One region of the Bradyrhizobium sp. BR14999 genome, then DNA from elsewhere that is predicted to be linked to it. Evidence: riboswitches for the same ligand, from Rfam matches in the RefSeq annotation. Region 1 holds a riboswitch; the other holds the start of a gene.

What was found. Region 1 has a riboswitch for S-adenosylmethionine ahead of metX (homoserine O-acetyltransferase MetX). Riboswitches for the same ligand answer to the same signal wherever they lie in the genome.
Region 2: another riboswitch for S-adenosylmethionine. It lies ahead of ACR9YP_RS22330 (hypothetical protein); the one in region 1 lies ahead of metX (homoserine O-acetyltransferase MetX).

What each region holds. Positions count from the first base shown of each region.
Region 1 covers NZ_CM148536.1:1,908,628-1,913,994, reverse strand. Annotated here, with positions in the region: gene metW (methionine biosynthesis protein MetW) at 1-288, opposite strand, end outside; gene metX (homoserine O-acetyltransferase MetX) at 290-1,492, opposite strand; SAM riboswitch at 1,584-1,663, opposite strand; gene ACR9YP_RS08855 (chorismate mutase) at 1,846-2,694, shown strand; gene hisC (histidinol-phosphate transaminase) at 2,728-3,825, shown strand; gene ACR9YP_RS08845 (prephenate/arogenate dehydrogenase family protein) at 3,822-4,757, shown strand; gene ACR9YP_RS08840 (DUF2125 domain-containing protein) at 4,886-5,367, opposite strand, start outside.
Region 2 covers NZ_CM148536.1:4,800,922-4,806,288, forward strand. Annotated here, with positions in the region: gene ACR9YP_RS22320 (glycoside hydrolase family 15 protein) at 580-2,400, shown strand; gene ACR9YP_RS22325 (HEAT repeat domain-containing protein) at 2,414-2,878, shown strand; SAM-I-IV-variant riboswitch at 3,103-3,210, shown strand; gene ACR9YP_RS22330 (hypothetical protein) at 3,237-3,593, shown strand; gene ACR9YP_RS22335 (N-formylglutamate amidohydrolase) at 3,590-4,402, shown strand; gene ACR9YP_RS22340 (AMP-binding protein) at 4,635-5,367, opposite strand, start outside.

The sequences.
Region 1 (5,367 bases):
GTCGAAGGCATCGTCGGGATAGTTGACGAGGTCGGTGTCGGCGTCGCCCTGCACCACCGCAAGCCCCTTGGCGACGCAGCGGTTGACGCCCTCGCGCGACAGCTCGATGCCGCGACCGTCGATGCCGCGCGTTTCCAGCAGCTGGAGCAGATCGCCCTCGCCGCAGCCGACGTCGAGCACCTTCGAGCCCGGCTTGACCATCTCGGCCACGAGCCGATGGTCGGCGCGAAACTGACCGGACGGCCCGGCCGCAACGCCATTCAACGGCAGCACTTCCTGTACCGACATCTTAGCCACCTCTGCCGTCGAGACCGCGTGCCTTGCCTGCCGATTGCAGGAAGGCACGCGAGATGTCGAAGAATTCGGGCACGTCGAGCAGGAAGGCGTCGTGACCGCGATCGGTCTCGATCTCGGCGAACGACACCCGAGCACTCGACGCATTCAGCGCGTGCACCAGGGCGCGCGATTCCGAGGTCGGGAACAGCCAGTCGCTGGTGAAGGAGACCACGCAAAAGCGCGTCTTGATGCCGGCGAACGCCTTCGCCAGCACACCGCCATGGTCGGCGGCGATGTCGAAATAATCCATCGCGCGCGTCAGGTAGAGATAGGAGTTGGCATCGAAGCGCTCGACGAAGGACGAGCCCTGGTAGCGCAGATAGGACTCGACCTGGAAATCGGCATCGAACGAGAAGGTCGGCAGCTCACGGTCCTGCATGCGGCGGCCGAATTTTCGGTGCAGCGCGGCGTCGGAGAGATAGGTGATGTGCGCCGCCATGCGCGCGACCGCTAGCCCGCGATGCGGATGGATGCCGCGGTCGGCATAGCCGCCATTGTGCCAGTCGGGATCGGCCATCACCGCCTGGCGGCCGAGCTCGTGGAACGCGATGTTCTGCGCCGAGTGCCGCGTCGAGCAAGCAATCGCCAGTGCGGAGTACACGCGAACAGGATAGGCCGCGGTCCATTGCAGCACCTGCATGCCACCCATCGACCCGCCCACGACCGCGAACAGCGTGTCGATGCCGAGCCGGTCGATCAGCATCGCCTGCGCGCGCACCATGTCGGGAATGGTGATGACAGGGAAATCGAGGCCCCAGACCTTGCCCGTGGCGGGATTGATCGACGCCGGCCCGGTCGAGCCCATGCAGCCGCCGATCACGTTGGAGCAGATGATGAAGTAGTGTTGAGGATCAAGCGGACGGCCGGGGCCGACCAGCGTCTCCCACCAGCCGGGCTTGCCGGTGACGGGATGCACATTGGCGACATGCTGATCGCCGGTCAGCGCATGGCAGATCAGAACGGCGTTGGAGCGATCGGCGTTCAATTCGCCATAGGTCTGGTAGGCGATCTGGAACGGCGACAGATCGATGCCGCAATCGAGCCGTAGCGGTTGATCGGCGCCGAAATACATAATCTGCGAACTCGGATGATCGACCTCGTGCGACCGATCATCGGTGCTGATCGCAGGACTCGGTATCGACTTGACGCTACCCATTTTGACCATCGACCTCGTTTGCGATCGGACTTCAGACCGCAGTGACATCAGGCCATGAAAAACCCGGCCTGAACGATAGGTTCGGCCGGGATCGGAAGCGTCCCCGGCCTGTTTAGCGAGTTTTTTAACGTGGCTGCAAGCCGGCCGGCTCAAATGACCACGGAACAGGCAAAAACTACCGTCTGGGGCGGTTTTCGTCAAGTCGCGGCCCGGATCAACCGGATTTGCCTCCGAGCGGTCGATCGAAAAGGCCGTCATTTCTCTTTGCTTTCGCTGCCTATCCTGCCTAATCAGGATAGACCGCAGCTGACCGCTTTTGCGGATCGGCACCTCTCAACAGCTCTTTGTCAGTCATGTCCCAACGTCCGCCCGCGCCACCATCGCTTCAGGAATTGCGCAAGGAGATCGACGCGATCGACGAGGGCATGCATCGCCTCCTGATGCTGCGCGGCGACATCATCGACCGTCTAATCCAGGTGAAGCAGACCCAGGAAGTCGGCTCGGCGTTCCGCCCGGCGCGTGAGGCCGCCATGATGCGTGACCTCGTGCAGCGCCATCGCGGCATCCTGCCGCTCGACACGGTCGAGAGCATCTGGCGCGTCATCATCTCGACCTTCACCTATGTGCAGGCGCCTTTCTCCGTGCATGCCGACATCTCGGTGAGCGAGCCGGCGATGCGCGATTCCGCGCGCTTCCACTTCGGCTTCACCGTGCCTTACGTCGCGCATTTCAGCGCGCAGGCGGCGGTCGAGGCGGTAGCGAAGTCCAAGGGCGATCTGGCGCTGGTCTCGGCCACCTCGAGCCGCACGCCGTGGTGGCTGTCGCTCGAGGAAGAAGGTGCGCCAAAGATCATCGCGCGGCTGCCCTTCGTCGAGCGCGCCGACCATCCGGCCGCGATGCCCGTGTTCGCGGTGTCGCGGGTCGCCGACAGCGCCCTGGTGACGGAGGTCGAGACCTTCAGCGTCCGCGTCTCGGGCTGGAACGCCGACGTCGCGCGCGCGCTGTCGCCGCTGGCCGAGATCGTGGCGGTGCCCGATACCGCCTTTGACGGCGCCGCCCTACTGGTCTCGGTCACGAGCGCGACCAGCATCGACAAAATCAAGGCTGCCCTGATCGAGGCGAGGGCCTCGGTGCGCTCCACGGCTCTCGTCGGCAGCCACGCAACGCGCTATACGGTGCCCCCGACCGGGCCGAAATCGTAAGTCGCGAGCCGTCCCGCCAATCCGGAGTTTAAGATGTCCCGCCCCGTGCCGAATCCCGGCATTCTCGATATTGCGCCCTACACGCCCGGCAAGAGCCCGGTGCCGGAGCCGGGCCGCAAGGTGTTCAAGCTCTCGGCCAACGAGACGCCGTTCGGACCCTCGCCCAAAGCGATCGAGGCGTTCAAGCACGTGGCGGATCACCTGGAAGACTATCCGGAAGGCACCTCACGCGTGCTGCGCGAGGCGATAGGGCGTTCCTTCGGGCTCGACCCCAACCGCATCATCTGCGGCGCCGGCTCGGACGAGATCCTCAATCTGCTCGCGCACACCTATCTCAGCCAGGGCGACGAGGCGATCTCCACCACGCACGGCTTCCTGGTCTACCCGATCGCGACCATGGCGAACGGGGCCAAGAACGTGGTCGCGCCCGAAAGCAACTTCACCGCCGACGTCGACGCCATCCTCAAGGCCGTGACACCGCGGACAAAACTGATCTGGCTCGCCAATCCCAACAACCCGACCGGCACCTATCTGCCGTTCGACGAGGTCAAGCGCCTGCGCGCCGGCCTGCCGTCGCACGTGCTGCTGGTGCTGGATGCCGCCTATTGCGACTACGTCTCGCGCAACGACTACGAGATGGGGATCGAGCTCGTCGCCACCACCGAGAACACCGTGGTGACGCACACCTTCTCCAAGATCCACGGTCTTGCGGCGCTGCGCATCGGCTGGATGTTCGGCCCCGAGCACATCATCGACGCTGTCAACCGCATCCGCGGTCCCTTCAACGTGTCGACGCCGGCAATGTATGCCGCGGTCGCCGCGATCGAGGACACCGCGCACCAGGCGATGTCGAAGCAGTTCACCGAGACCTGGCGCAATCGGCTGACCGAAGAGATCGGCAAGCTCGGGCTGAAGGTGACGCCGAGCGTCGCCAATTTCGTGCTGATCCACTTCCCGACCGACAGGGGCAAGACCTCGGACGATGCCGACGCTTACCTCACCAAACGGGGCCTGGTGCTGCGCGCGCTGAAGAACTACGGCTTGCCGCATGCGCTGCGCATGACCATCGGTACCGAGGAGGCTAACCGCCTCGTGATCGAGGCCCTGCGCGACTTCATGGCCGGCAAATGAGTGCGCAGACACACTTCCAGCGCGTCGCGCTGATCGGCTTCGGCCTGATCGGCGGCTCGATCGCGCGTGCGGCGAAGCTCCAGGGTTTAGCTGGCGAGATCGTCACCACTGCGCGCTCGGAGATGACGCGCGCGCGGGTCGCCGAACTCGGCATCGTCGACCACGTCGTGGCAACCAATGCGGAGGCGGTGAAGGATGCCGATCTCGTCATCCTCTGCATTCCCGTCGGCGCCTGCGGCGAGGTGGCGCGGGAGATCGCCGCGCATCTCAAGCCGGGCGCGATCATCTCCGACGTCGGCTCGGTCAAGGGCGCGGTGGTCAGGGACATGGCCCCGCATCTGCCGCAGGGCGTGCATTTCGTGCCGGCGCACCCGGTGGCGGGCACCGAGCATTCGGGTCCGGATTCCGGCTTCGCCGAGCTCTTCATCAACCGCTGGTGCATCCTGACGCCGCCGGAAGGCGTCGATGCGGCTGCCACCGATCGCCTGCGCGCCTTCTGGGCGGCGATGGGCGCCAAGGTCGAGGTGATGACGCCGGATCATCATGATCTCGTGCTCGCGATCACCAGTCACCTGCCGCATCTGATCGCCTACACCATCGTCGGCACCGCCGACGAGCTGGCGCAGGTGACGGAATCCGAGGTGATCAAATTTTCCGCCGGCGGTTTTCGCGATTTCACCCGCATCGCAGCCTCCGATCCGACGATGTGGCGCGACGTGTTCCTCGCCAACAAGGAGGCCGTGCTGGAAATGCTCGGCACCTTCACCGAGGACCTCGCCAAGCTCACCCGCGCGATCCGCCGCGGCGACGGCGAGGCGCTGTTCGACCACTTCACCCGCACCCGCGCCATCCGCCGCGGCATCGTCGAGATCGGCCAGGATTCGGCCGCGGCGGATTTCGGCCGGCCCCATGCGGCGCTGAAGAAGCCGTAGCGAAACTGCTCATTCTTCGTCATTGCGAGCGTAGCGAACCAATCCAGGATACCTCCGCGGAGACAGTCTGGATTGCTTCGCTGCGCTCGCAATGACGGTGTGGAGAGTTCTGGCGCAAATCACCGCCCTTAATACAGCGGTGGAATCTGGCCGACCTTGACCGGGCCGAGCAGCACGGCGCCGTCGACGAATTTCAGTGGGAAGCTTCTCGCCTTCTTGCCTTCCAGCGTGCTCTCGGTGCCGATCGAATTGATGCCGGCGGCAACGCCGGCATTGGCGTTCTGCTTGATGACCTTGCCGAGGCCCGGCACGGCGCGGTCGAGCGCGCCGAACAAATTGTTGAGATCCTGCGACTTCACGCCCGGCGCGACGCGGTCGAGCGTTGCCTGCGGCACGCCCTCCTCCAGCATCTTCTCGATGCCGAGCGCCGGGATGACGCGCTCGAGGCCCGCCACCGTCATCTGCAATTCGCCGTCGAGCCGGCCATTGGCTGAAAGGCCAAGCGTGCCGGCCGCAACCGCGATCATCTCGCCCTGCTGGATCCGCGACTGCACGATCTCGATATGGCCGCCGGCGGCCTGGATCTCACGGAAGCGCTGCGGCCAGGGCT
Region 2 (5,367 bases), 2.9 Mb from region 1:
CGACGACTCCCAAATGCGGTCTCGTCCGGCTCATCCAGAGATCCGGGCGCCGAATATTCCGGATTCGAAAACCGCCGTTATCCCTGCGTCGTTGAGCATACCTGCCCGAGGTCGAAAGGTCACTGAGTTCGAGTGTGGCTCAAAACCGAACCCAGCGGGGAGGGCAGCTCTTGGCGCGAAGCGGACATTCGACCGGACGCGCATGTCCAAAGGCCAAGCGCCGACATGCCGAATAGTGCCGCTCTCCGGGTTGAGCGGACGCAGTTCCCGAGTTGCGGATCCGACTACTGTTGCGAAGGCCCCGCAGCAGCCGAAAGGTTCTCGCGGGAAGAGATTGCTAGACTTCGCTCTCGCGTGCGCAATTTCCAGCGACCCTGTATTGGATCAGTCGATGCAAACGATGTTTTTCGGACGCTTTAGAGTTCCGAATTTCAGAAATTTTACTGGCGAGGGGGCCGCGAGCGAGATAAGCGAGCAAAAAAGTTGAATATCCGCTGTCTCTTTTCTCCGCCTCAGGGCATTGACGATATGCCCATCATGGGGCTCGATCAGCGTCGAGCGTGCGGAGGAGACGAGATCATGGGCTACAAGCCGATCGAGTCCTATGGCGTCATCGGCGACCTGCACACCATTGCCCTGGTCGGCATCGACGGGTCCATCGACTGGTGCTGCCTGCCGCACTTTGACTCACCGAGCGTCTTCGCGGCGATCCTCGACGACCAGAAAGGGGGCTCATTCCGCATCGCCAGTCTCTACGAGGCGCAGCACAAACAGATGTACATGCCTGACAGCAACGTCCTGGTGACGCGCTTTCTTAGCGACCAGGGCGTCGGTGAGGTCGTCGACTTCATGCCGGTCCAAGGCCCGCGCGAGATCAGAAAGATCCACCAGATCGTCCGGGTAGTGCGGGCGGTGCGCGGGTCGGTTCGATTCCGCCTCGACTGCCGGCCGGCTTTCGACTTCGCCCGCCGGCCCCACCAGGTCGTCCTGGAGGGCCGGGGAGCGATCTTCGAGGCGCAAGGCATGAAAGTCTCGCTAGTCAGCCGCTTCCCGCTTGGTCGGCAGGGCGACGGCGTCGCTGCCGAGTTCGTTCTCAACCCCGGCGAGACGACCACGTTCATCCTCCGCCAGGTGGAGGAGAACGGCCACGATAGCGATCATGACGGCGTCCTGCTCGAGGCGCGGCTGGTCGGCACGGAGGCCCTGACGCAAACCCTGGCCTTTTGGCGGCAGTGGCTGAGAAAGTGCAACTATTCAGGTCGCTGGCGCGAGATGGTCCACCGCTCGGCGCTGGTATTGAAGCTGCTGACGTTCGCGCCGACCGGCGCGATCGTGGCGGCGCCGACCTGCGGGCTGCCGGAAGAGATCGGCGGAGTGCGCAACTGGGACTATCGTTATACTTGGGTGCGCGACGCCGCTTTCACCAATTACGCCTTCCTGCGCCTGGGGCTGACGTCGGAGGCGGAGCAGTTCATGGCCTGGTTGGAACAGCGGGCCGTCGAGGGCGCCCGGGGCAACCCGTTGCAGACTATGTACCGCATCGACGGCGGGCACGAACTACCCGAGGAGGTCCTCGGCCACCTCGATGGCTACCGCGGCTCGCGTCCGGTGCGAGTCGGAAACGCCGCTGCCGCGCAGCTGCAGCTGGACATCTATGGCGAGCTGATGGACGCCGTCTACCTGTACGACAAGTACGGGACGCCGACCGGCTATGACTTCTGGTGCCACCTGCGCAAGATGCTCGACTGGGTGGCGAACAACTGGGAGCGAGCCGACGATGGCATCTGGGAGGTGCGCGGTGGACAGCAGCAGTTCGTCTACTCCAAGGTGCAGTGCTGGGTGGCGCTGGACCGAGCGATCCGCCTTGCGCAGAAGCGGAGCCTGCCGCTGGACCGCACCCGCCTGGCCGCGGAGCGAGACCGCATCTACGAGGCCATCATGACGCGCGGCTGGGACACGGAGCGGCAGACCTTCGTGCAGCACTTCGCCACCGACGCGGTGGATGCGTCCAACCTGATCATGCCGCTCGTCTTCTTCCTGTCGCCGACTGACCCCCGCATGCGCGGGACGCTCGATCGGACCATGGCGGAGCTGGTCTCCGACAGCCTGGTGCACCGCTACGAGATCGGCAGAGGAGCCGGCGACGGCCTGACCGGGAGCGAGGGGACGTTCAATATGTGTACGTTCTGGCTGGTGGAAGCGCTGGCCCGGTCGGGCCGCGCCGAGGAGGCCCGCTTCATCTTCGAGAAGATGCTGACCTATGCCAACCACCTCGGCCTGTACGCCGAGGAAACGGGTCCGCGTGGCGAAGCGCTGGGCAACTTCCCGCAGGCATTCACTCACATCGGGTTGATCAGCGCCGCGTTCAACCTGGACCGCCGGCTCGGCGTGGCGCCTTGAGTAGGGTCGGACCATGAGCGCGCAGGTCACTTACCTAGGGACTTCCATCGCAGACTGGGTGGGGGAGCTTTCGAGCAGCGATCCGCTCCAGCGCCGCCTCGGCGCATATGCCCTGGGCGAGATCGGCCCCGCGGCAACCGAGGCTGTGTCCGACCTCGCTGCGGCCCTCCAGGACCCGGTTGAGTTCGTGCGCGTCTGGGCGGCGGCGGCCCTCGCCCGGGTGGCGCCGCTGGGTGGAGAGTCGGTCACCGTCCTTATTGCGGAGTTAGGCGACGAGCTTGCCTTCGTCCGCAGCCTGGCGGCCTGGCACCTCGGGCGCCTCGGTCCGACCTTCCCGGGGATCGAACAAGCCCTCATCCCCCTCCGACAGCTAGCGGGTGATAAGGATCCGAGCGTGCGGGTGGAGGCCGCGCTGGCGCTGGGGATGCTCGAGGGGAAGGGCGCCCCGCCGCCGGAGCTGAAGTCCTTGTCCACTTGAGCTCGTCAGTTAAACCTATCTTCGAGATAGCTGATCAGCTTCACTTGCGATGGCGCGTGATCGGGCAGGTATATTTGCGCTCGTTCGTCGCCGGATCCCGATTACGAGGTCAGGCGCCAATTTAGGGATGATGATTCTCTTTCGACGTCGAGGAACCGAATCTCTGGACGCGAGAGCAGACCGGCGGGCGCTACTTGAACGTTTCTCGTTCGCCTCCCATGTACAAGGTACATCAAGACGAAGGCTGGTACCTTCACCAACCTGCCCGCTGCGGTAAGGTGGTATCCACACTTGTGGGATGGGGCTGTTCAGTGGCAATCCAGGCAGTACCAGCCTCCGGCGAAGCTCAGGGGGCAACATGTCTATCCCACCTTTAAGTCTGTATTCCGCTCCGCCAACGCGGCGCCGTGTCATCATCGGACTGGCCGCGTCTTCCCTTCCCGCTCCAGCCATTGTCCGCGTGGGCCGCATCATGCCAATCCGCAGCATGGTGATCGCTGAAACCGGCCTCCCATCGGCCGGCTTTGTCCAGCGCCTGTTCTATAATGCTCTCGCCACCGGGCTTGCCCGAGGCCGGATCACGGTCCGGCTAAAAAACAGGGCCGTGACCTCGAATGAAGTGGAGCGACTGGTCAGCAACGCGCGCCAAACTGGCTGGATCGATGACCAGCCCGGCGCGCCGGGGGCCATCCGGAATGGGGAGAACTGGCAATGACCATTAGGCAGAGCACCGAAATCCGAAACGGGATGGATGCGAGAAAGATCGCTGTGCTGCACATTCCCCACAGTTCTCGCCTGATTCCGGCCGATGAGCGCGCGCGACTGTCTCTCGGCGAGAGTGAGCTCGAAACTGAGTTGCTCCGGATGACGGACGCTTTTACCGACGAGCTATTCCCACCTACGCTTCATGAAGCGGAGCGAGTTGTGTTTCCAGTCAGCCGGCTGGTATGCGACGTGGAACGCTTTTCAGACGATGCAGACGAGCCGATGGCAGGCCGCGGCATGGGCGCGATCTACACCGCAACCAGCACCGGGAGACGCCTGCGAGCCACAGCTTCGGCGCCTGAACATGAGCGTATTATGACGCGGTGGTATCGGCCGCATCATGAGTTACTCACGTCGGCCGTGGACAAGGTGCTCCGCCGTGAAGACCGTTGCCTCATTATCGATTGCCACAGTTTCGCTGATCGTCCGCTACCGCACGAGCCTGACCAGGACCCGCGGAGACCCGAAATCTGCATTGGGACGGATCCTCTCCACACCGCGCATGGACTGAGTGGAGCAATTGCAGACGCTGCAAGGAAACTCGGGTTCACCGTTGCTGCTGACAGACCATTTTCGGGCGCGCTCGTTCCGGCGAAACACTACCGTGCCGACATGAGGGTTCAATCGCTAATGATAGAGGTGAACCGGCGGGTCTACATGAACGAGCTTACGGGCGATCGTCTCGTCAGCTTTGAGAAGTGCAGGGAAGCCGTTGGCAGTCTTGTGTCAACTGCGGCGACTTTCCTCCTTTCTGCATAGCCATAGAGCAGAGCCGAGGCTCGCGTTCCGTTTTTTTGCTCGAGCCGCCATATTCACGCTGGAAGCGACGACGCTTTTCCTGCCTGGTGTTTTTGCGTTCACTCGCTGGTAAGGGCTGTCCATTGGTGCAGGCGTTCATGGGGTAGTGCTGCGTGGTATAACGTACGCAAAGCTGGGGTGGGCTTTCGCTAAGTAGGGCATCCGGGTGAGCGCCTGCGTCGAAGAGAGCGCGCTAGCGCGGTGAGCGTACAGGCTCACTCCTGATGACAATCCCAGCCGCATCGCGATCAAACGTGTCGGACGTAACCCCGTCCCTGCGCAGCAGATATTTTTCAATCTTGTTAGTTGGCGTCTTTGGCAGATCGCTCAGGATGCGGACGTAGCGCGGCACCATGAAGTGAGCCATTCTTGGCCTGAGGAAGTGGATGAGGTCCGCGGGATCCAGGGTCTGACCTTCGGCGAGGGACACTGCGACGAGCACGTCGTCCTCGCCATGTTCGCTGGGCACGGAGACCGCGGCAGCCTCCCGAATGGCCGGGTGGGCTGCGACTTCGAGCTCGACCTCGAACGAGGAAATATTCTCGCCGCGCCGGCGAATGGCGTCCTTGAAGCGATCGACGAAGAAGTAATTTCCGTCCTGGTCGATGCGGAAGGCGTCGCCCGTGTGAAACCAGCCATTGCGCCAGGCGAGCGCGGTGGCCTCCGCGGCCTTGTTGTAACCGTGATTCATTGCCCAGGGCGTGTCGGTTCGCAGGACCAGTTCCCCGATCTCGCCAACCGCAACTTCGCAGTCATGGGCGTCGACGAGTCGGGCCTCGACACCGGCCCGTGGCTTGCCGCAGGCGGCTGCGACGGTCGGGTTCGGCTCTGTCGCCAGCGGGCAGGAGACTTCCGACATGTTGAAGAGCGTGTGCGTCGTGACGCCGTAGCGTTTGCCGAACGTGATCCCTTCCTCGCTCAAGGGA